DNA from 3 places in the Ensifer sp. ENS09 genome. Region 3 is predicted to be linked to each of the others. Evidence: riboswitches for the same ligand, from Rfam matches in the RefSeq annotation. Region 3 holds a riboswitch; each other region holds the start of a gene.
What was found. A riboswitch is a leader RNA that binds a small molecule or an ion and turns the genes downstream of it on or off. The one in region 3 is predicted to bind thiamine pyrophosphate.
Positions count from the first base shown of each region.

Region 1: linked by a shared signal. The riboswitch ahead of thiC (phosphomethylpyrimidine synthase ThiC) and the one ahead of thiO (glycine oxidase ThiO) in region 3 are both predicted to bind thiamine pyrophosphate.
Region 2: linked by a shared signal. The riboswitch ahead of thiD (bifunctional hydroxymethylpyrimidine kinase/phosphomethylpyrimidine kinase) and the one ahead of thiO (glycine oxidase ThiO) in region 3 are both predicted to bind thiamine pyrophosphate.

Region 1 covers NZ_JACVBP010000005.1:246,984-254,580, reverse strand. The annotation lists gene IB267_RS25700 (ATP-binding protein) at 1-1,518, shown strand, start outside; gene IB267_RS25695 (sigma-54 dependent transcriptional regulator) at 1,522-2,886, shown strand; TPP riboswitch at 2,984-3,112, shown strand; gene thiC (phosphomethylpyrimidine synthase ThiC) at 3,203-5,026, shown strand; gene IB267_RS25685 (hypothetical protein) at 5,396-5,932, shown strand; gene IB267_RS25680 (Zn-dependent hydrolase) at 6,095-7,333, opposite strand; gene IB267_RS25675 (M20 aminoacylase family protein) at 7,363-7,597, opposite strand, start outside.
Region 2 covers NZ_JACVBP010000004.1:924,573-932,169, forward strand. The annotation lists gene IB267_RS24525 (hypothetical protein) at 1-719, shown strand, start outside; gene IB267_RS24530 (hypothetical protein) at 730-2,949, shown strand; gene IB267_RS24535 (glycosyltransferase family 4 protein) at 2,946-4,247, shown strand; gene thiD (bifunctional hydroxymethylpyrimidine kinase/phosphomethylpyrimidine kinase) at 4,314-5,150, opposite strand; TPP riboswitch at 5,268-5,371, opposite strand; gene IB267_RS24545 (helix-turn-helix transcriptional regulator) at 6,157-6,381, opposite strand; partial or broken gene IB267_RS24550 (ABC transporter substrate-binding protein) at 7,166-7,597, shown strand, end outside.
Region 3 covers NZ_JACVBP010000005.1:106,030-113,626, forward strand. The annotation lists gene IB267_RS25065 (adenylate/guanylate cyclase domain-containing protein) at 1-427, opposite strand, end outside; gene IB267_RS25070 (amidohydrolase family protein) at 554-2,284, shown strand; gene IB267_RS25075 (thiamine phosphate synthase) at 2,319-2,924, opposite strand; gene IB267_RS25080 (thiazole synthase) at 2,921-3,694, opposite strand; gene thiS (sulfur carrier protein ThiS) at 3,698-3,895, opposite strand; gene thiO (glycine oxidase ThiO) at 3,892-4,863, opposite strand; TPP riboswitch at 5,027-5,146, opposite strand; gene bioB (biotin synthase BioB) at 5,569-6,585, shown strand; gene IB267_RS25100 (8-amino-7-oxononanoate synthase) at 6,582-7,597, shown strand, end outside.

The DNA of each region.
Region 1 (7,597 bases), 140 kb from region 3:
ACGGATGCCGCCGTCATCTATGTGATCGGCCCCGATGGTGTTGCCGTCGCTGCCAGCAACTGGCGCGAGCCGACGAGTTTCGTCGGCAACGACTATGCTTTCCGCGAATATTTCCGCATGGCAATGCGCGACGGCAAGGCCGAGCATTTCGCCATGGGCAACGTCAGCAAGCGGCCCGGTCTCTACATTTCGCGACGGGTTCAGGGGCCCGACGGTCCGATCGGCGTCGTCGTCGCAAAGCTCGAATTCGACGATGTGGAGGCCGAATGGCTCGCCTCCGGCAAGCCGGTCTACGTCACCGACCGGCGCGGTATCGTGCTGATCACCAGCTTCCCGTCCTGGCGCTTCATGACGACGAGGACCATTCCGCGCGATCGCGTCGCCGCCATCCGCGACAGCCTGCAGTTCGGCGATGCTTCGCTGCTGCCGCTGCCCTTCCGCGACATCGAACCGACAAACGACGGCTCCAGCGAGTTGCGGGCGCTCCTGCCCGGCGACAGCGAGCGCCGGTTCCTCAGGGTCGAAACCATGGTGCCGACCACAAGCTGGCGGCTGGAGCAACTGGCGCCGCTCGATGGCGCGATCTCGGCGGCAACCCGCGAGGCCCGGCTGATTGCGCTCGCCCTCCTCGCCCCGCTGCTCGCCCTTACCGCCTTCCTCCTGCGCCGCCGCCAGACGCTGGCGCTGGTGTCTGCAAGGGATCGCGCCGCGCGCGACGAGCTGGAAACCCGCGTGGCGGAGCGCACCCATGACCTCAGCCTTGCCCGCGATCATCTCGAAACGGAGATCGCCGACCATCGGCGCACCGGCGAAAAGCTGCAGGCGGTGCAACAGGAGCTCGTCCAGGCGAACCGGCTGGCGATCCTCGGCCAGGTGGCGGCCGGCGTCGCCCATGAGATCAACCAGCCGGTCGCGACCATCCGCGCCTATGCCGACAACGCCCGCACCTTCCTCGATCGCGGCCAGCAGCAGACCGCGGTCGAGAACCTCGTCAGCATCGCCGAACTGACCGACCGGGTCGGCACCATCACCGACGAACTCAGAAGCTTTGCCCGCAAGGGCCGCTTCGTCGCCGAACCGACGCCGATGCGCGACGTGATCGAAGGGGCGATGCTGTTGCTGCGCAGCCGCTTTGCCGGCCGCATGGATGCGATCGTCATCGACCTGCCGGAAAATGGCCTCCGCGTGCTCGGCAGCCGCATCCGGCTGGAACAGGTGCTGATCAATCTTCTCCAGAACGCGCTGGAAGCGCTCGGCGCGCGCGGCGATGCCGAGATCCGCGTGCGCTGCGAGGAGAGCCCGTCCGGGACGGTTTCGCTCGTCGTTGCCGACAACGGCCCGGGCATTCCCCCGCATATCCGCGAGGATCTGTTCACGCCGTTCAACACCTCGAAGGACGAGGGCCTCGGCCTTGGCCTTGCCATCTCCAAGGAGATCGTCGCCGATTATGGCGGCGATATCACCGTCGACACCAGCGACAAGGGCACCGTTTTCACGGTTCGCCTGAAGAGGGCCTGAGCGATGCAGCCGACCGTCTATCTCGTCGATGACGACACCCATCTGCGCAAGGCGATGACGCAGACGCTGGAACTCGCCGGCCTCACCGTCATCCCGTTTGCCAGCGCCGCCGAAGCGTTGAAGACGCTCGATGCCAATTTCGACGGCATCGTCGTCAGCGATATCCGCATGCCGGGCATCGACGGCCTCGCCTTCTTCCGCCGCATCGAAGCCTTCGACGCAGACCTGCCGGTGATCCTGGTGACCGGTCATGGGGATATCCCGATGGCGGTGCAGGCCTTGCACGACGGCGTCTACGACTTCATCCCAAAACCCTTCGCCGCCGACCGGCTGGTGCAGAGCGTGCATCGCGCTCTGGAAAAACGCCGGCTCGTGATGGAGAACCGCGCACTGAAGCGGGCCGCCGAGACGGCCGGCGACAGCCTGCCGCTGATCGGCCAGACGCCGGTCATGGAACGCCTGCGCCAGACGATCCGGCACATCGCCGATACCGATGTCGACGTGCTCGTCGCCGGTGAGACCGGCAGCGGCAAGGAAGTGGTGGCGACGCTGCTTCACAATTGGAGCCGCCGCCGTAACGGCAATTTCGTGGCGCTGAATTGCGGCGCTCTGCCGGAGACGGTGATCGAAAGCGAACTCTTCGGCCACGAACCGGGCGCCTTCACCGGCGCCTTGAAGAAGCGCATCGGCCGGATCGAGCATGCAAGCGGCGGCACGCTTTTCCTCGACGAGATCGAGGCGATGCCGCCGGCAACGCAGGTGAAGATGCTGCGCGTTCTGGAAGCGCGCGAGATCACGCCGCTTGGCACCAACCAGGTTCGTCCGGTCGATATCCGCGTCATCGCGGCTGCCAAGATCGATCTCGGCAATCCGGCGGAGCGCGGCGACTTCCGCGAAGACCTCTACTTCCGATTGAACGTCGTGACGCTGTCGATCCCGCCGCTGCGCGAACGCCGTGACGATATCCCGCTGCTCTTCTCGCACTTCCTGACCCGGGCGGCCGAGCGCTTCAAGCGCGACGTGCCGATGATCTCTCCAGCCGTACAACGGCATCTGATGACGCATGCCTGGCCGGGCAATGTGCGTGAACTCTCGCATTTTGCCGAGCGGGTGGCGCTTGGTGTGGAAGGTCCGCTGGGCCAAACGATTGCGCCCACCGAACAGCCCGGATTCGCCCTGCCGGAACGGCTTGAACGCTACGAGGCGGAGATCCTGAAGGAGGTGCTGCGCGCCCAGCGCGGCGACGTCAAGGCGACGATCGAGGCGCTCGGCATCCCGCGCAAGACCTTCTACGACAAGCTCCAGCGCCACGGCATCAACCGCGCCGATTATGCCGAGCGGACAGCACCGGAAAAGGCCGGCCGCTAGCGCCAAATTCGAATCCGCAAATACACGCACTAGGTGCATCTTTATCGACAGGCGAATTCACGCTTGACGACCCGGGCCGTTCGATGGCTATGATCTAGGCATTCACCAGGGGGGTCCCGCAAGGGGCTGAGATTCTGCTGGATGGCCGGCTTGCCGGCTATAGCGCAGTGACCCGTTGAACCTGATCCAGTTCATACTGGCGTAGGGACGGTGCAGATATCGAAGCCAGGATTCCGTGCGGTGAGCACCTGGCGGAGCGTCTTTCATCTTTCCGGCATCAGAACTGGGTCTCCAATCGCAAACTTGGAGCCTCGTCATGAATATTGCCACCAAACCCTCAGCCCTCGCGGTCACGCAAGGCCCGCTTCCGGCCTCCCGAAAGATCCACAAGCCGGGCGTTCTTCATCCGGATATCCGCGTGCCAATGCGCGAGATTGCTCTGCACCCGACCTCGGGCGAGCAACCGGTCACGGTCTATGACTCCTCCGGCGCCTACACCGCCGACGGTGCCGAGATCCGCATCGAGGACGGCCTGCCGCGGCTTCGCCGCAACTGGATCGTCGACCGCGGCGATGTCGAGACCTATGAGGGACGCACCGTCCGCCCCGAAGACAACGGCTTTGTGAGCGGCGACCGGCTGACACCGACCTTCCCGTTCCAGCATGCGCCGCTGAAGGCCACGGGTGGCCGGGCAGTGACGCAGCTTGCCTATGCCCGCGCCGGCATCATCACGCCGGAGATGGAGTTCGTGGCGATCCGCGAGAACCTCGGCCGCGACGCGGCGCGCGCGAAGGTCCGCGACGGCGAAAGCTTCGGCGCCCACGTTCCCGATCACGTGACGCCGGAATTCGTGCGCCAGGAAATCGCCAGCGGCCGGGCGATCCTGCCCGCCAACATCAACCACCCGGAATCCGAACCAATGATCATCGGCCGGAACTTCCTGGTGAAGATCAACGCCAATATCGGCAACTCCGCCGTCACCTCGTCGATGGCCGAGGAAGTCGAGAAGATGGTCTGGGCGACGCGCTGGGGTGCTGACACGGTCATGGACCTTTCGACCGGCCGCAACATCCACAACATCCGCGAATGGATCATCCGCAACTCGCCGGTTCCGATCGGCACCGTACCGCTCTACCAGGCGCTGGAAAAGGTCAACGGCATTGCCGAGGACCTCACCTGGGAAGTCTATCGCGACACGCTGATCGAGCAGGCCGAGCAGGGCGTCGACTATTTCACCATCCATGCCGGCGTCCGCCTGCACTACATCCCGCTCACCGTCGACCGCGTCACCGGCATCGTGTCACGCGGCGGCTCGATCATGGCCAAGTGGTGTCTGCATCATCATCGTGAGAGCTTCCTCTACGAGCATTTCGAGGAGATCTGCGACATCTGCCGCGCCTATGACGTCTCCTTCTCGCTCGGCGACGGCCTGCGCCCGGGCTCGATCGCCGACGCCAACGACGCCGCACAATTCGCCGAACTCGAAACGCTCGGCGAACTCACCAAGATCGCCTGGGCCAAGGATTGTCAGGTGATGATCGAAGGCCCCGGCCACGTGCCGATGCACAAGATCAAGGAGAACATGGACAAGCAACTGGCCGTCTGCGGCGAGGCGCCTTTCTATACGCTCGGACCGCTGACGACGGACATCGCACCCGGCTACGACCACATCACGTCCGGCATCGGTGCTGCGATGATCGGCTGGTTCGGCACCGCCATGCTCTGCTATGTCACGCCGAAGGAGCATCTCGGCCTGCCTGACCGCAACGACGTCAAGGTCGGCGTCATCACCTACAAGATCGCCGCCCATGCCGCCGATCTCGCCAAGGGTCACCCGGCAGCCCAGGTGCGCGACGACGCGCTGTCTCGCGCCCGCTTCGAGTTCCGCTGGGAGGACCAGTTCAACCTCTCGCTCGACCCGGAAACAGCCCGCAATTTTCACGACGAGACCCTGCCGAAGGAGGCGCACAAGGTCGCGCATTTCTGCTCCATGTGCGGCCCGAAATTCTGCTCGATGCGGATCTCGCACGACATCCGGGCCGAGGCGCAGAAGGAAGGGCTGGAGGCGATGGCCGCGAAGTACCGCGAGGGCGGCGACCTCTACATGCCGGTGGAAGACGCGGCTGGCGCGGTCGAGTAGGCGGCAAAGACCCCCTGAAGGGGCCGGTCACGGCCCCTTCAATTCGCGCAGGATTTCCCGGCGATCGCCAACGGTCCCCACCTCCTTCATGTTCGGGCTCGACCACAGTAGGACGCGCGCTTCCGACCCGCCCAATCGACGAACGCGCCCCCCTGTCGAACCCGCGATCATCGGCGTGTTGCGGCCACCGCCCTGGGCCCGCACCTTGCGCGGCACCCGAATAGCTTGTCCCCGCGGCGATTGAACGGTATGCAAGGCACTCGCAAAAGTCGCTGTCGGCGAAATTCATTCGCGACGCGCTGCAGTCCTATGACGCGCAGAAGGTCTTGCAGAACGACGCAACAACGCCGTTCGCACAAGGAGAAAGACTTGAGGACACGCCTGCTGAGACTGACGGCCCTGTCCATCGGGGCCCTTGCATTCGCAGGCGACCTGCCGCGCGATGGGAGCTTTACCGCGGGCCTTTCCTGGATTTCCGCCGCCCATGCGGACGACGCCAATACCGGCGGCGGGAATGGTGAAGGTGCTCCGGGCGGCGGCGACCAAGGCGGCGAAAACGTCGGGAGCGGCGGCACCGAGGGTGGCGGTGACGGGAGTGGCGGCAACTGGGGCTCCGGCGACGGTAGCGGCGTGGGTGGCGAGCCCGGTGGGACCGGCGCAGGCGGCGGAGGCGGCGTCATCGACGGAAGCGGCCTGAGCGGTGGAGACAGCGAGCGTCACTCTTCGCGCGACGGGCGCGATTACGGACCGACCGGCAGCGTATGGCACGGCGGCAGCAGCTTCCTCAATCTTTTCCGCCAGACACCGGAGGAGCCCGCCGAGGGGAGCGGGCCAGAATCTTCCACCCGGCAGAAGGGCTATGCGGGATCCCGTAAAAGTGCGGGTCACACAAAAAAAGAGCCTTGAAGCGCCGTCTGCTTCGTCGCGCCGAAGAGTGGCGCGCGCTGTTTTATCGAAGACATAAGAGCGTCTGCCTCTGCATGCTCGGGCCAAGCCCTGACATGACGGGAAGAGGGAGGCGCGACATCGATCCCGTTTAATCAACGGACGCGCAATACCCCTACCCCTCTAGCGACTCCCCACCATCCGCTCGACCACATCGAGCAACACATTGGCGCCGGCGACGAGCTCGTCCGACTCCGTGTGTTCGCGCGGGTTGTGGCTGATGCCGTCGCGGCTCGGCACGAAGATCATCGCCGTCGGCGCGATGCGGGCGATCATCTGGGCATCATGGCCGGCGCCGGAGGTCATGCGCCGGCTCTTGAGGCCGCGCGCCTTGGCCGACGCCTCGATCGCTGCGACGATGCCCTGATCGAAGACCACCGGCTGGAAGCGTGCAAGCCGCTCGACGGCGATCGTCACCCCCTCTTCCTCGGCGATAAGGACAAGGAAGTCCGCAAGCGCCGTTTCGAGCGCCTGCAGCCGTTCCTCGTCCGGATCGCGCAGATCGACGGTGAAGATGGCACGAGACGGGATGACGTTGATCGCGTCGGGCTCGAAACGCATGGTGCCGATGGTCGCGACACTCGGCGCGTTCGACCGGGCAATATGTTCGCGCAGGAGCAGGCCAACCCGGGCGGCGGCGAGACCGGCGTCGGAACGCATCGCCATCGGTGTCGTGCCGGCGTGGTTGGCGACGCCATCGATCGTCACGCGCTGCCAGGAGATGCCCTGCAGGTTCTCGACCGCACCGATTGCAAAGCCCTCGCGCTGCAGCACCGGCCCCTGCTCGATATGAAGCTCGACATAGGCGTGGGGGGTGAGGAACCCCGGCTCGACGGTACCGGCATAGCCAATCCGCTCGAGTTCCTCGCCCAGCAACGAGCCATCCGTGCCGATGGTCGCGAGCGCCGTCTCCAGCGGCAGACCGCCGGCATAGACGAGCGAGCCGAGCATGTCGGGCGCAAACCGCACACCCTCCTCATTGGTGAAGGCGGCAATGACGATCGGCCGGGTCGGCGTCGCACCACTGCTCTTCAGCGTCTCGATCACTTCCAATCCGGCAAGCACGCCGTAACAACCGTCATAGATGCCGGCATTGATGACCGTATCGATGTGCGAGCCGAGCATGACCGGCGCTTCGCCGCCGTTCGCGTCGTCGCGCCAGATGCCGAAGATGTTGCCGATACGGTCGACCGCAACGTCGAGCCCGGCCGCCTCGATCCACGCCACGAGACGATCGCGACCGACCTTGTCGTTGTCGGAGCCGGCGAGCCGGGTCAATCGCCCCTCCGCATCGCGACCGATGTCGCCGAGCTCACGGATACGCCCGATCAGGCGCGCGGCATCTATGGAAGAAGAAGGCATCTCTGTCCTGCTTTCATGCGGATTTCGGTTCACGGCCGGCTTTCGGCGGGCGCCAGCCTCTGCCGAACAATCTCGGCGTGATAACGCGCGCCGAAGATCAGGGCGTCGTCATTGAAGTCATACCGCGGATTGTGCAGCGGCGCCGATGCCTCGCCATTGCCGATGAAGACGAAACAACCCGGCACGTGTTCGAGGAAGCGGGCGAAATCCTCGGAGCCGGTCATCGGCTCGGCGGCCGTTGCGACATTCGCCGCACCGAACACC
Region 2 (7,597 bases), on a different contig from region 3:
CCGACAAACCGGACGTCGCACCGGAGCAGAACAATGCAAAGCCGCTGAAGGGCCGCGTGGACGCGATCGACCAGGGCCGCGTCTTCGGCTGGGCCTTTGACCCGGAAACCCCGGAAAAGCGGCTTGCCATTCGCGTGCTTCTCGACGGCAAGGTGATCGCCGAGGCGCTCGCCGACCGCAACCGGCCCGATCTCAAGCGCAACGGCATTGGCGACGGCAACCACGCGTTTGAAATCGCGTTGCCCGAGATGGCGAGCGCGCGTAGCGGCGAACTCGTTGTGCTTGCGGCGACCGGCAAAGGCGGCGAACTGCCGCTTCGTGTTCCCAAGCCCGACGAACAAGCCGCTGAGGCGCTGATTGCGGCGCCACTTGCAAAAGTGCTCGACAAGCTCGACGTGCTGATGGCAGCACAACGGCAATTGCAGGTCTCGCAGCGTTCCGCCCTGCGGTCGAAAGTTGACGACGGCGATGAAGCCGAAAGCCCCGGACTTGCAGCAATCAGCGACGATGTCGCGAACCTCCGCGGAGAAATCACCCAGCGACTGACCGATCTCGACGTCCACCTGATGCGGCTCGACGGTGTAATCGCGGGCATGGAAAAGAGCCTCAACGCACTGAAGCAGCGCTCGAACGGCGATTTGAAGCCCGCGTTTCTGCTACTCTTCGTGCTTGCGGGCTTTGCGGCAGGCGCGATCCTTTCCGTCTTCCTTCGGACCTGAGGCCCATCTCATGCCCAGTACGGAACTCAGCCTTTCCGCAAGCCCTGCACCGCTTGGCCGTATTGCGCGCGGTGGACGCATTATGGCCTGCCCGATCGACGAAACAATACTTCTCGTTATCGGTACCGGTGGCCCGATGGCCGATCAGTTGCCGGTCGAGATCAATGAAGATGCGTCAAGCCAGGTCATGGCGTCGGTCGTCGGCTGGCGGCTGGCAGCGCCCCAGGCTTCCGCCACACATGGCTTTGCCGCGCTGTTGCTGCTCGATGGCTCTGATCGTCTGCCGACGACCCTGCGCTTCGGCACGGCGGGTAACGGCAAGCGCTACATGGTCGCGCCACGCGCCGCTTCGATTGGTGAAGTCACGGCGATGCTGAAGGATTTCGCCGGTCCGCAACTGGTACACGTGCTCGGTCGCCTGGTCGACGTGCTGATCAAACCGCCGCATGCCGATCAACGGCTCGCGGCCATCACGACCCTGCTTAAAACCGGAGCGGCGAGCGACGGATACATCGAACTGCTCGGCGAGGGGCATGACGGGACCATCGCCCTGAAAGGATGGGCGCGCGACCTGCCCGCCGGCGTCTGCCGGGCGATCGTCAAGGGTGACGATACCGTCCTTGCCGATTGCAACGTCGCCATTTTCCAGCGCAACGACGCCCCTGACGGTGCGGCTGGCTTCGTCGGCCTGCTGTCCGCAAACGATCTGCCCCGAGCGCGCGACATCAAGGGCATATTCTATCGCGGCCGTGGCGCTTGGCGTTATGCCGGGCTCCACGAACGCCGGGTGGTGACCGGTCCGCTCGAGACACCCGGCCATATCCGCGCGATGCTGCTCCAGAGCCAGAGCTCGCCGCAGGTCATGCTTCGCCTGCGCGATGCCGCGAGCGGATACGATGGCACCGAGACGATCTCGAGCCTTCCGGTTCCTGTCCGCCTTGGCGTGGATGCACTCTACCAGGGTGAGGATGGTGCCTTCCTGATTTCGGGCTGGATTTTAGACCCCGATGGGCATGTTGAAAGCGCGCGACTTTGCCAACAGGGCGGCGGAGCGCGGCTGGACGCAGCCTGGACCCGCACCGAACGGTCCGACGTCGAAGAGGCCTTCGTCGATCGGCCGGAATTCAAAAGCGCGATTTCCGGCCATCGCCGGTCCCATGGCTTCATCGTTCAAGTCGAGCCGCTTGGTGGCGAGGCAGAAGGGCCAGTTCACCTCGAACTCACCCTTGGCGATGCCCGCCGCGCCTACATGCCACTTTTCCCCGTGCGGCTGCCGGCTCGCGCCGCCGCCTTGCGGCTGCTTGGCTCGATCGATCCGACAAGCTGGGCCCTGCCCGATATTATCGACCGGCAGATCGTCCCTTTCCTGACGGCGGCGCGCAGCACCGCACCGACCATCGAGACCGTTGTCGACATGGGCCCCTTCGACCAGGCTGAGGGTACCGCCATCCTTCTTATCGCCGGAGAAACCGAAACGGATTTCGCACCGCTTTTGGGGCTGCTCGCGCTTGATCCCCAAACGCGTCGTGCGCCGATCGCGCTCGTGCTCCAGTCCGAGCGGTTCCGAAGGCACGCGGTCCACATCCGTCAACTCTCCGAATTCTATCGTTTGCCGCTGCGGCTCATTTCCGTCGAAGGCGCCGACGATGCATGTGACCTGGCGCAAGCGGCCGCCGAAAGCGTAAACAGCGACGCGGTCGTTCTGATTTCCGCGTCGCTGACGCCAGCCAATGCCGGGTGGTACCAGGCACTCGTTGCCGCCTACGAGGCAAACACGGGAAGCATCATTTCGCCAACCCTTGCCTATGAAGATCACTCTATCCGCTGGGCCGGCAGCACGTCGCTCGATCGCCCCGACCATCTGCAATCGAGCCGCTACGCCGGCTATCCCGTCGGCGCCGTCAATCGCCTCAAGCTGACGCGGGTCGCAGCCGCATCGCTCGATTGCTGCATCCTGCCGCGTGAAGCGCTTATGGAGGACGCAGGCCTGTCGCCGACCTATCTCGGCGCGGCGCTGAAGGGCCTCGACCTCGCCCTTCGCCTCAGCGGAAAGGGCTACGAAGCCTACTGGCTTCCTTCCCTGCAGATGGTGGGATCCGACGAGGTGCCCGGAGCAGGCTCTGCCGCCACCGCGCGCTTCGTGGAACGCGTCGATCGGACGCTGTTCCGCGCCCGATGGACGCCCGCCTCCGAAACCGCAAAGACAATCTTTGAAGGGGCTGGCGCATGAGCGAAAAACTCCGCGTACTCGTGGTCTCCCATGGCCACCCAACCCACTCCCTTGGCGGAGCGGAAATTGCCTCGCATGGCCTTCACAAGGCGCTTAACGGCCTGCCCGGTGTGGAATCGATCTACCTCGCCCGCGTCGGCAATCCGGTTCCGCGCCATGGCGCGTCCGCGCTGATGAGCCTGCGTCTCGCCATGGACGAAGTGCTCTACCACGCCGAAGACTTCGACCATTTCTTCCTCTCCAACGGCGATACGGACGCGATCCGCCGCGACCTCTTGCGCTTCGTCGGTGACATCAAGCCGGACGTAATTCACTTCCATCATATTCTCGGCTTCGGCCTGGAAGCGCTCTATGCCGTTCGTGATGCCCTGCCCAACGCACGCATCGTCGTGACGTTCCATGAGTATCTGCCGATCTGCCACAATCACGGGCAAATGGTGAAACGCCCCTCGGGCCAGCTTTGCAACGGCGCCTCACCGATCAGCTGCCACACGTGCTTCCCCGAAATCCCGGTGTCGCGCTTCGTTCGCCGCGAACAGTTCGTGCGCGGCATGCTCAATCTCGCCGATGCCTTCATCGCGCCCAGCGCCTTTCTCGCCAACCGCTATGTCGAATGGGGGCTCGAAGCCGCAAAAATCTTCGTGATCGAGAACGGCATCGTCATGGGCGACAAGGCGCCGGCCCGCGAATTGCCATCGCCGACGGCGCGACGCAACCGCTTTGCCTATTTCGGGCAGATGACGCCATTCAAGGGCGTTCACGTGTTGATCGACGCCGTATCGCGTGTGCCCGATGACGTGTGGGGCGACGATTCCTCGCTGATGATTTTTGGCGGCAACCTCGAGCGCCAGCCGAAAGACTATCAGGAGAAGGTGGCCAAACTGATCGAAGACGCCGGTCGCCGTGTGCGCTTCTACGGCGCCTACCAGAACCAGGACATGCCGCGGCTGATGCGATCGGTCGATTGGGTGGTGATGCCCTCGGTCTGGTGGGAGAATTCTCCCGTCGTCATCCAGGAAGCATTGCATCACGGCCGGCCGATCCTCTGCTCCGACATCGGCGGCATGGCCGAAAAGGTTCGCGACCGGCTGGATGGCTATCACTTCCGCGCCGGCAGCGCCCAGGATCTGGCCGACCGGCTGATCGACGTGTTGGCCGCCCCGCGGGCATGGGACAATCTGCGTGCGACACTTCGGCGACCGACGAGCCACGTCGATTGCGCGCGCGAACATGTGGCGCTCTATCGCAAGATGCTCAAGGGCGAGCAATCGGCCCTGCCAAGCGCTGCAGTGGCCTGAGATGCAATGAACGCCATGCTACTGCGCATAGCCATATCTAGTCATTCGTCCGAGGCGGCCGTCTGCTTAGGCCCCGTCCGAAGACGCTGTGCTCTGGTTGCGGCTGTCGCCCCACCAATGATGAAAATGATGCACCGGCCCCCGCCCCTGTCCGATAGTCAGACGATCGGCAGCGACCACCGCGTCATGCAAGTAGGCCTTGGCGGCGACGACCGCATGGTCAATCGGCTTGCCCTTGGCAAGCCCCGCGGCGATTGCCGCAGAGAGCGTGCACCCGGTGCCATGATCATTGCTGCTTTCGATCCGCGGTCGCGACAGGTTGAGGACGTCCCCCTGACCAAAGAGAACGTCGGTCGCGTCCTTGCCCTTGCCATGCCCGCCCTTCATCAGCACCGAACGCGCACCGAGTTTCAGAAGCATCTCGGCCTGGCGTGCGATCTCGGTCTCGGTTTCAGCGATCGCCCGTCCGGTCAACAGCGCCGCCTCGGGCAGGTTCGGCGTCAGAATGAGTGCCAGCGGCAGCAACTCCTCCTTGAGCGTCGCGATCGCGTCCCGGCGCATCAGGTGATCGCCGGAGGTTGCCACCATCACCGGGTCGATGACAGCCAGCCGGTCGTAGCGCTTAAGACCAGCCGCGATCACCGCGATCGTCTCGCGCCGCGAGACCATGCCTATTTTCACCGCTCCCACGGCGAGATCCGAAAATACCGCGTCGATCTGAGCCGCAACGACGGTCGGGGAGATATCCTCCACCGCAGAGACCCCACGGGTATTCTGCGCCGTGACCGCGGTGATCACGCTTGCGCCATAAACTCCGAGCGCCGAGAACGTCTTCAGATCCGCCTGGATGCCGGCCCCGCCGCCGGAATCCGAACCTGCGATGGTAACGGCGATCGCGGTCATCGCCCCACCTGCATGAGCCTTGAGCCTTTTTGGATTGAGTCAAAAACAGACACGAGCAAAGCGACCTCCCGGACATGGACGGAGATCCGGTCGGTAAGCGCAAAGACAGCTGGTGAGCAGAAGGGCCCTCGCCGTTCCTACGCCGGTATGATCCGGATCAGGTTCAAGGGTCTGGCTCACCGCCATCTCAGCACTGTGACAGTGCACCCCTCGGCGGGAGGGATGCTAGGGTAGCGTGGGCCGGGGTGTCAACCGTTGGAACCCTGTCACAGGCAAGCCAGTTCGAGGCGCAATCCTCACTGTTGAAGAAGCTTCCTAAAATGAAGGTCCTATGGGCTTTCGAGCACAAGGGGCCTTCCGTCTGAGCGTTCGACTTCACAGGCGAAGGTATTGATGACACAGGCTGTGAAAATTCATAGTGCCCTCACGCGATTGTGCACGGTTAGCGTGCCTCGATTCCGGACTTTCGGTCGCGTTGGGTCAACAATCGCTTAAAGGTGGAATAGCCCTCCAACTCCGGTCAGCATCATTGCTTCCAGAGCGTTGCGGATCAAACGTGAGTTCGATGAAGGAGTCGCTGATATCAGTATTCCTCTTCCGCTCGTCGAATATGGACAGTCCCACACTGGCTGCATTCGCCAGCTCTGCGCGAACCTCGGCTCCAGTTAAGATTGGCGAGGGTCTTCCTTTCAAGAGTTGTCTCTTTGGTAGCCGGATCAAACGCCATCAACGGAAGATCCCGAGCTCGACTTCTTGAAACAAACGCCGACGCTGCCCCCATTTTCAGGGATGAATTCGATACCGGGACCTTCCAACACGTGCCGTATGGCCTTCAAGTTCGCGAATGTTAGGGATGCAGCTCCATCTTCAGTTTCTGCTCGGCCTACGGTGGCGACTCCGATATCAGTTGCCTTGGCGAGCCCTTTAGCGCTCCACGCACAGGAGCGGCGCGTATTTGTGCGCCTGTGAAGCGCATCGCATGCAGAAGAGCCAGTAATCCACCTACTTAAGATGACCGTTTGAAGCGGATGCCTACGCCGCCACCATTTGCCGGAATAATCTCAATTCCTGCCTTCTCCAACGCCGCTACGATGCTTGCGAGGTTGTTGACGATCGGTACGTGAGCTCCCCTTTCAAAATCGGCGATAGTCTGGCGAGACACGTTTGCTGCCTTGGCGAGCTCTGCCTGGCTCCAGCCCAACATTGCCCGTGCTCCACGGCACTGCTCCATCGTAAGAAGTAAGTTACTCAAGGCAAACTTTCTGATTGACCTCCGACATATTGTAGGAAGAATGACCCGGCGATCGAACAGGTGCGGTAACACCTGTTCGATCTGACCAAAACCAAGCTATAGGGAGCTCGGATCATGGCTGATTCCGACAATAGCAGAACTTTGCCTACCGTCACGCGAGGAGATTTTCATTCCTCGGTGCCGGCGTGTTTACCCACATATCCGCACGTTGCGGCCCATCGAAAGTCAGGGTTTAGCGGTTGCACCAATGACCCTGCGGTCGCAGCCTGGCAGCATTGGCGTGCCGCCTGGACTCGCCTGAGCGAATCGACCCACCATCAGCAACAGCTCGAGATCGCCCTGTTCTCAGGCGAGCCGTCGTCTTCAGCTGAGCGCGATGGACGCAGCGCCTACAATGACGCGCTCGAGGACGAGGACCGCGCAGCGCTGGCGGAGGAATTAGCCGCCCAAGCGTTGTGGCCGGTTCCTGTGACGTCGCTCCCGGCGTCATCGCCAAACTCGACGCGATCGTGAACCGCGGCCAGCCTTCGTCGACCTGTGTGGACGAACCCTGGCCGCAAATCCGTACCGTCTTGGCTGATTTGCTCAAAATCGACACGGCAGCTGAACCCTCGCCACGCCTCAGCGACTGAAGGTGTTCGCCGCATCGCAAGCGGCGCGCTCGCAGCCCGCCGCCGGCATTTAAGCAATCTCCGAATGACCCCGCGCCGGAGCCCCTTCGGCACGAGCCTCTGACTCTGTCAAAAACAAAAGGGAATTGCACATGAAACTGGGAAGACCTTTTCGTAAGCGCCTGTTGCCGGCGTTTCTCCTGTCCGTCTCGCTCGGCTCGTCGTTGTCTGTGCCCGCCGGGGCGCAGGAAGCGGGCGAAGTGCGCATCGCCACCTCCTACAAGCTGATGACGCTCGATCCGCACTACGCCAACCTCAACGAGAACACCTCGCTGCTCTCCCATATCTATGAGCGACTGGTGTATCAGGACGAGGGTCTCGAGCTTAAACCAGGGCTTGCTGCCTCCTGGCACGCACTTCCTCGACGCAATGGGAGTTCAAGCTCCGCGATGGCGTCCGGTTTCATGACGGCTCCGTCTTCGATGCCGAGGATGTTGTCTATTCGATCGAGCGCATCCGGGATTTCCTGAAGCCCCCGAGCGGTGGCTTTCGTTCGTCTGTCAGCGGCATCAAGGCGGTTTCTG
Region 3 (7,597 bases):
CGATGCGCAGTTGCAGCGCGTCCTCCGGCCCGCCGGGGCCGCCGATCTCTTCACGGATGCGGCCGGCGCAATAGCAGCTGCGCCAGGCGGCCTGCTCCAGCTCGCTGTCGGAGGCAGCCTGCCAGCCGGCAAGCAGGCTGTCGCCGGCAAAGCTCAGCACCGTGCCGCCATGTTCCTCGATATGTCGGACGAGCGGTCCCATGTAGCCGTTGAGCAGCCGGCTTACCCGTTCGGCGCCGGCGGCGCGGTCGCTTTCGGACCATTTGGCAGTCAGCCGGGTAAAACCGGAGATGTCTGCGAACAGCAATGTGCCGGGAAAGTCCTCGCGCGTCGGGCCAGCCGAATCCGTCGCCGCCGGGGCAGACCATCGAACCAGGGCTCCCGACAGGTAACGTTGGAATTCATTCTTGCCGGCGCCACCTACCACGCAAAATTCTCCCCAAGATTTTAGAGTAACATGCCTCCTTTCGCACTTAAAGTCCGCCCGTGTTGACCTACGGGGTTCCAGTAACGGCAAGTAAATATCTGTTCCACGCCGCTTGCGAACGGAGTAATGTTTGCCCGATTGTTCGAGGGGGTCTCGCAACAGGAGGGGATGATGGGGGTCGACTGGGGTGGTCCGGTCGCCGCCGTGACACGCCGCAATGTCTTGCGGCTGTTCTCGGCAGGCGTGATGGCGAATGTGCTTTCCGGGTGCCGACACGACTGGCCACCGGCTGCGGCCTGCGAGCTGCCCTATCCGATCGTCGACGTTCACTGCCATTTCTTCAACGCGGCTGATGTACCGGTGGAAGGGCTCGTGCGCTATGTGGCGCTGCGGGAAAAGTTGCCGGAAGCGAGGCTCTCCGCCGATCCGCTGCAGTCGAAGCGCCTGGAAAACGCCCTGGTGGTCTTTCTCGTGACGGCCCTTGGCGATGTCGCGCCAAAGGCCAAGGTCGAGGACGCCATTCTCAAGAGGCGGATGCCGCGCCCTTCCGACGCCGAGTTCGAGCGGCAGAAGGACGAGCAGTTGCGCACCGCCGTCAAGCAACTGGTCGCGCTAGCGGGCGAGCAGCGCGCGTCGTTGACCGCACGAAGCGGCGCCGAAACGCCGGATTATCAGGGCCTGCTGGAACAGATCGGCGGCGCCCCCGGCCTGCCGCAGGGCCTGCAGCGGCGCTCCGGCAGCGTGGAGGAGACGGATGTCGATGCGCTGGCGTCGGCCGCCAAGGCCCACGACCAGATCGGCAACTACCTTTCCTTCGTGCGCCTCATGCAGGACTACCGGGAAAACCTCGCGGAAACCTATGCCCGGATCTTCGCGTCGAAATGCCGGTTCTCGATGATCACGCCGAGCATCCTCGATTTCGAGAAATCGATCGGCGGCAGGGCATCGCCGCAGCACGACCAGATCGACGTGATGGACGAGATCCAGCAGCTGGTGATCAAACGGCACGGCATCCACATGCACAGCTTCGTCGGCTTCGATCCGCATCGGGAGGCGCAGAAGCGCGGCTCGTCGCTGGAAAACGTCCGCTATGCGATCATGGAAAAGGGCTTCATCGGTGTGAAGATCTACCCGCCCATGGGCTTCAAGGCCTGGGGCAATGCGGATCCGGCGATCGATGCGGCGCTGAAGCGGCTCTACGACTGGTGCCGCGACAACAGCGTGCCGATCATGGCGCATGCGGAAAACAGCATCGGCGCCGGTTGCGGCTATGGCAATATGGCGAGCCCCGCCTACTGGAAGAAGCTGCTCGATACCAACCGTTACAATGACTTGCGCATCAACCTCGCGCATTTCGGCGCATTCGATGAAGTCATTCGCCCGGGCGCGCCGACGGGGGTCATGGTGTCCTGTGCCCAGGACAAGTTCTCCGGCCCGCCGACCTGGGAGGACATCATCGGCAGGACGATCGACCACGGGCGCCAGCCGAACCTGTTTGCCGACCTGAGTTACCTCAGCGAACTCGTCACCGACAACACGCCCGGGCTGCACGAAAAGATCCGCGCGCTGCTCGACAAATGGCTGAAGGACTACGATCCCGGTGCGCGCCATCTGATGTTCGGCACCGACTGGTCGATGATGGCGCTGGAGAAGGACTACAACGCCTATGTCCCGCGGATCGCCCAGCAACTGAAAGAGGCCAATGTCAGCGAGGAGGACCAACAGAACATCTTCTGGAAGAACGCCTCCCGTTACCTCGGCCTCGACCGGCCGGGGCCGACCCGCCAGCGGCTCGCCACCTATTGCCGCAAGCGCGGCCTGGATGCCTCCTGGCTGTCGCAGCTGGAGATCGCCTGACCGCGGAGATCGACGCCCGCGGTCTGGCACGTGCTCATCGCCACGGTGCGGTTCTGGTAATCCATTCGCGGGTCCGGCTTTCCGGGTCGGCATTGCGGGTGATGTCCGTCACGACGGCGGCGATGTCGGCGCCGTGCTCGAAGACGCCGGCAATCCGCTCGACGTTGAGACCGCCGATGGCGACCAGCGGCAGGGAGCCGACGCGCTTCCGCCAGGCGGCAAGACGCGGCAGTCCTTGCGGCGCCCACTTCATCGCCTTGAGGATGGTCGGGTAGACCGGCCCGAGTGCGATGTAGTCCGGGTCGGCTGCCAGCGCCGTCTCCAGTTCCGCCTCGTCATGGGTGCTGAGGCCGAGCTTCAGGCCGGCGGCGCGGATCGCAGCAAGGTCGGCCTCCGCCAGGTCCTCCTGACCGAGATGGACGAAGTCGCAGCCTTCGGCGATCGCCAGCTGCCAGTAGTCGTTGACGATGAGCTGGCAGTCCTGCTCGTCGCAAACAGCCTTGGCCGCGCGGATCTCGCGGCGGGTCTCCGCTTCCGGACGATCCTTGACGCGTAGCTGCACCAACTTGACGCCGAGCGGCACCAGCCGCTCGATCCAGGCCGCGCTGTCGACGATAAGGTAGAAGGGATCGAGTTTCACGCAAACACCGCCTTTCCGATGACGGGGGTGGAAGGAACGGCAAAATCGCGCGGTTGGAGCATGCCGGCCTCGAAGGCCTGCCGCCCGGCATCGATCGCGCCCGCAAACGCCGAGGCCATCAGCGCGGGCCTGGCGGCGCCGGCGACGGCCGTGTTGAGCAGGACGGCGTCGAAGCCGAGCTCCATCACCGTCGTTGCGTGCGAGGGCCGGCCGATGCCGGCATCGACGATCAGCGGCACATCGGGGAAATTGGCCCGCATGGCCCTCAGCGCCTGGATGTTCTGCGGCCCCATGGCGCTGCCGATCGGCGCGCCCCAGGGCATCAGCACCTTGCAGCCGGCTTCCAAGAGCCGCTCGGCAACCACAAGGTCATCCGTGGTGTAGGGAAAGACCTCGAACCCTTCGGCCGAGAGGATGCGCGCCGCCTCGACCAGCCCGAAGACATCCGGCTGCAACGTGTCGTGGTGGCCGATTACTTCGAGCTTCAGCCAGTTGGTGCCGAAGACCTCGCGCGCCATCTTGGCCGTTAGCACCGCCTCGGACACCGAATGGCAGCCGGCGGTGTTCGGCAGCACGTGTACGCCGAGCGCCCGGATCAATTCGAAGAAGGCGCCGCCCTGGCGGCCTCCGGCCGTTTCGCGCCGAAGCGAGACCGTGACGATCTCGGTGCCCGAGGATCGCACCGCATCTTCGAGCACGGCGGGGGAGGGATAGCGGGCGGTGCCGAGAAGCAGTCTCGAGCGCAGGTCCTGTCCATAAAGCGTCAGCATGTCTCAGCCTCCTTTCATCGGCGAGAGAATTTCGATGCGGTCTCGGTCGCAAAGCGCATGACCCGAACGGTCGGCCCGGTGCACCAGTTCGCCGTTGACAGCAGTGGCGAGCCAATCGCCTTCGAAGTCGAGCGCAGCCAGAAGCTCGGCGAGGGTGGCGACGGCGAGGTCGTGATCCTCGCCATTGACGGTCAGTCTCATGCGGCATCTCCCTTCAGGTCCTGCACAAGGGCAAGGTCGGCTGCTTCGGCCGCCAGGGCCGGCGAAAGCAGGAAGCCATGGCGGTAAAGTCCGTTGATCGTGATGGTCTGCCCGGCGCGCAGGGCACGCGGCAGGTTGTCGGCGAAGGCGGGGCGGACACCGGCGCCGGTCTCGACGAGGCGCGCTTCGCCGAAGGCCGGATGCAGCGCATAGGCGGCGTTCAGCAGTTCCATGAGCGAACGGGCGGTGATCGGTCCGCCATCATCCGTCTCGATCATCGTCGCCCCGCACATGAAGAGGCCGCCGCCGCGCGGCACGATATAGAGCGGGATGCGCGGATGAATGAGCCTGACGGGCCGCGACAGCTCTACGTCGCTTGTCTCAAGATAGAGCATTTCGCCGCGCACGCCGCGCAGGCCGGGCGTGTCACCGGTGCCTGCCGCACCCGTGCAGTCGGCGACGAGATCGTGCTGTCCGTTGTCGCTCGCCCCGGTGACGAAGGCGATGCCGCGATCGACAAGCTTCTGCCGCAGCCGGGCGAGCGCCCGGCGCGGGTCGAGATGCGCCTCGCCCGGAAAGAACAAAGCCTCCCGGAAGCGCCCGGCAAGTGCCGGTTCCAGCCGTTCGATCGCGGCAGCATCGAGCCATTCGTAGCCGGAGGTGCGCGAGGCGAAGCGCCTGAGTTCGCCGGCGTCCCGTGGCGGGGCGACGACCAGCGTACCGTTGCGGGAAACTTCGCCTGGCAGGACGTCGTCCCACCAGTCGATGGCGCCGATACCCTTCGTCAGCACCGCCTCTTCGGCGCTTTCGCGCTCGCACCAGGGCGCCAGCATGCCGCCGGCAAACCAGGATGCCGCACCGGCAAAACCGGGCTTACGCTCGACGACCGTCACCGCGACACCGCGGGCGCTGAGTTCATAGGCCAGACAGAGCCCTGCGACGCCGGCGCCTTTCACGAGGACGCGCATCGCTCAGCGCTCCTGTGCGGCGCGTACGGGCCGTCGTAGGCAACGAAGCGGGATAGTGTTGGCGGTGTGCATGCCGAGGCTCCAAAGGTGGAGACCCAGTTCACGAGCGGGGGAGGGGAAGGACGCCTTGCCGATTGATCCGTCACGTGAACGCGACGTTTGCGGCAGCGAGTCTGCACCGTCCCTACGCCAGTATGAACTGGATCAGGTTCAACGGGTCACTGCGCCGCGCGACCGCATAGCAGAATCTCAGCCCCTTGGCGGGACACCCCTGGTGAATGCTCCAAGCTGACCGCTCGGGGCCGTTTTTGTCAAGAGCCAGCATTCGTGCTGACTGTGATGTAACTGCCGAAAAAATTATCTATAATCTTGCTGCGAGAAAGCGGAGGCGTCGATGGCGTGATGGAAGGAAGGGTGTTGGCCGACCGGAGTGGAGCTTGGAGTGCCGGGAAAGTCCGGAGTCGTAACGGTTTCGTTGGTGGACGTGCGAGATTTCCGGGCTGACGCGCGAGTGATTGATTGTCGGTTCTTGCCCTCTGTCGACGGCGTCCGGACCCTCATGTGATCCGAAGATACAACCTGAAGAATATAAGATGTAAGAATTTCTCCGCTTGGGTGCTTGCGAATTCCCGCGTCCGTCAAAATTATAGATAATATTGGATTCTATCTATTTTACGATCGCGACGACCTGGAGGACAAGCTGAAATGCTGGACGAAAACCGACCGACTGGTGCTGATTTGATCCCGGGCGACGCGGCCCAATCCCGCTGGGCCCGGCCGGAAGCGGAGAAAATCTATAATCTGCCGTTCAACGATCTGCTCTACCGCGCCCACACCGTCCACCGTGCGCAGTTCGATCCCAACGCCATCCAGATGAGCCGGCTGCTCTCTATCAAGACCGGCGGCTGCGCCGAGGATTGCGGCTACTGCAGCCAGTCCGCCCACTATCCGACCGGGCTCAAGGCATCGAAGCTGATGGAGGTCGAGCGTGTGCTTGCCGAGGCGCGCAAGGCGCGCGACGGCGGCGCGACCCGCTATTGCATGGGGGCCGCGTGGCGCAGTCCGAAGGACCGCGACATGGATGCCATCGTCGCCATGGTCGGCGGGGTGCGGGCGCTCGGCATGGAAACCTGTATGACGCTCGGCATGCTGACGCCGGCCCAGTCTGCGCGGCTCGCCGAGGCCGGGCTCGATTACTACAACCACAATGTCGATACGTCCGAACGCTTCTATAGCGAGATCATCACCACCCGCAGCTTTGCCGACCGGCTGGAGACGCTCGCCAATGTCCGCGACGCCGGCATCAAGGTCTGCGCCGGCGGCATCCTCGGCATGGGCGAAACCGCTGACGACCGGATCTCGATGCTGGTAACGCTCGCCAACCTGCCGGTGCCGCCCGAAAGCGTGCCGATCAACATGCTGATCCCGATCCCGGGTTCGAAGCTGGCCGATGCGGCACCCGTCGATCCGATCGATTTCGTCCGCACCATCGCGCTTGCCCGCATCCTGATGCCGCAATCGAATGTCCGGCTTTCGGCCGGGCGCACCGACATGAGCGACGAGACGCAGGCGCTCTGTTTCTTCGCCGGCGCCAATTCTATTTTCGTCGGCGAAACCCTGCTGACCGCCGACAATCCCGGCGAGGACCATGATGCAGCACTCTTCCGGCGGCTGGGGTTGAAGCCGATGGCTCCACCGGCAAGGCCGGACGCGGCGGAATGACCGCGGGTCTGTTTGCGCGCCATGAGAAGACGCTGGAGGGCCTCGAACGCAAGGGCCGCCGGCGCGCTCTTGCCCCCGCTGGCGGAGTGGATTTCACCTCGAACGACTACCTGGCGCTCGCCGCCTCGCCGCGGCTGAAGGCAGCGATAACGGCCGCCATCGCGCGCGGCGTGCCTGTCGGCTCCGGCGGCTCAAGGCTGTTGCGCGGCAATCACGAAGAACACGAGGCGCTGGAGACGGAAGCGGCGGCCTTCTTCGGCGCCGAACGGATGCTCTTCTTCGGCAGCGGCTATGCCGCCAATGCTGCCATGTTTTCGACGCTGCCGCAGCGTGACGATCTCATCGTCCACGATGCCCTGATCCATGCGAGCGCTCACGAAGGCATCGCCGCAAGCAAGGCCGATGCGGTGGCAGCAGTGCACAACGATGTCGGCGCCTTTGCCGATGCCATCGAAAAATGGCGCCGGGCCGGCGGAGCGGGGCGCCCGTGGATTGCCGTCGAAAGCCTCTATTCGATGGATGGCGATCGCGCGCCGCTTGCCGACCTCCTCGCGCTTGCCGCGCAGCATGACGGCTTTCTCGTCATCGACGAGGCGCACGCGACCGGCGTCTTCGGACGGGAAGGTCGCGGTCTGGCGGCGGAACTGGAGGGTCGTGAGAATGTCGTCGTGCTGCACACCTGCGGCAAGGGGCTCGGTGTTTCCGGCGCGCTGGTCGGGGCGGGCGCCCTCCTTTGCGACTATCTCGTCAACCGCGCCCGCAACTTCATCTATTCGACCGCGCCTTCGCCGCTCGTTGCGGCCGCGGTGCGTGAAGCGCTCGCAGCCCTCGTCGACGAGCCGGAACGCCGCGCCGCATTCGACGGCCTGAGGTCTTTCGCCAACCGGGCGCTTGTCGAGACGCTCGGCATCGAAGGCAGCGGCTCGCAAATCCTGCCCATCCCGATCGGCGACAACGGCCGAGCGCTCCGCATCGCCGCCCGCATGCGCGCCGAGGGTTACGATATCAGGGC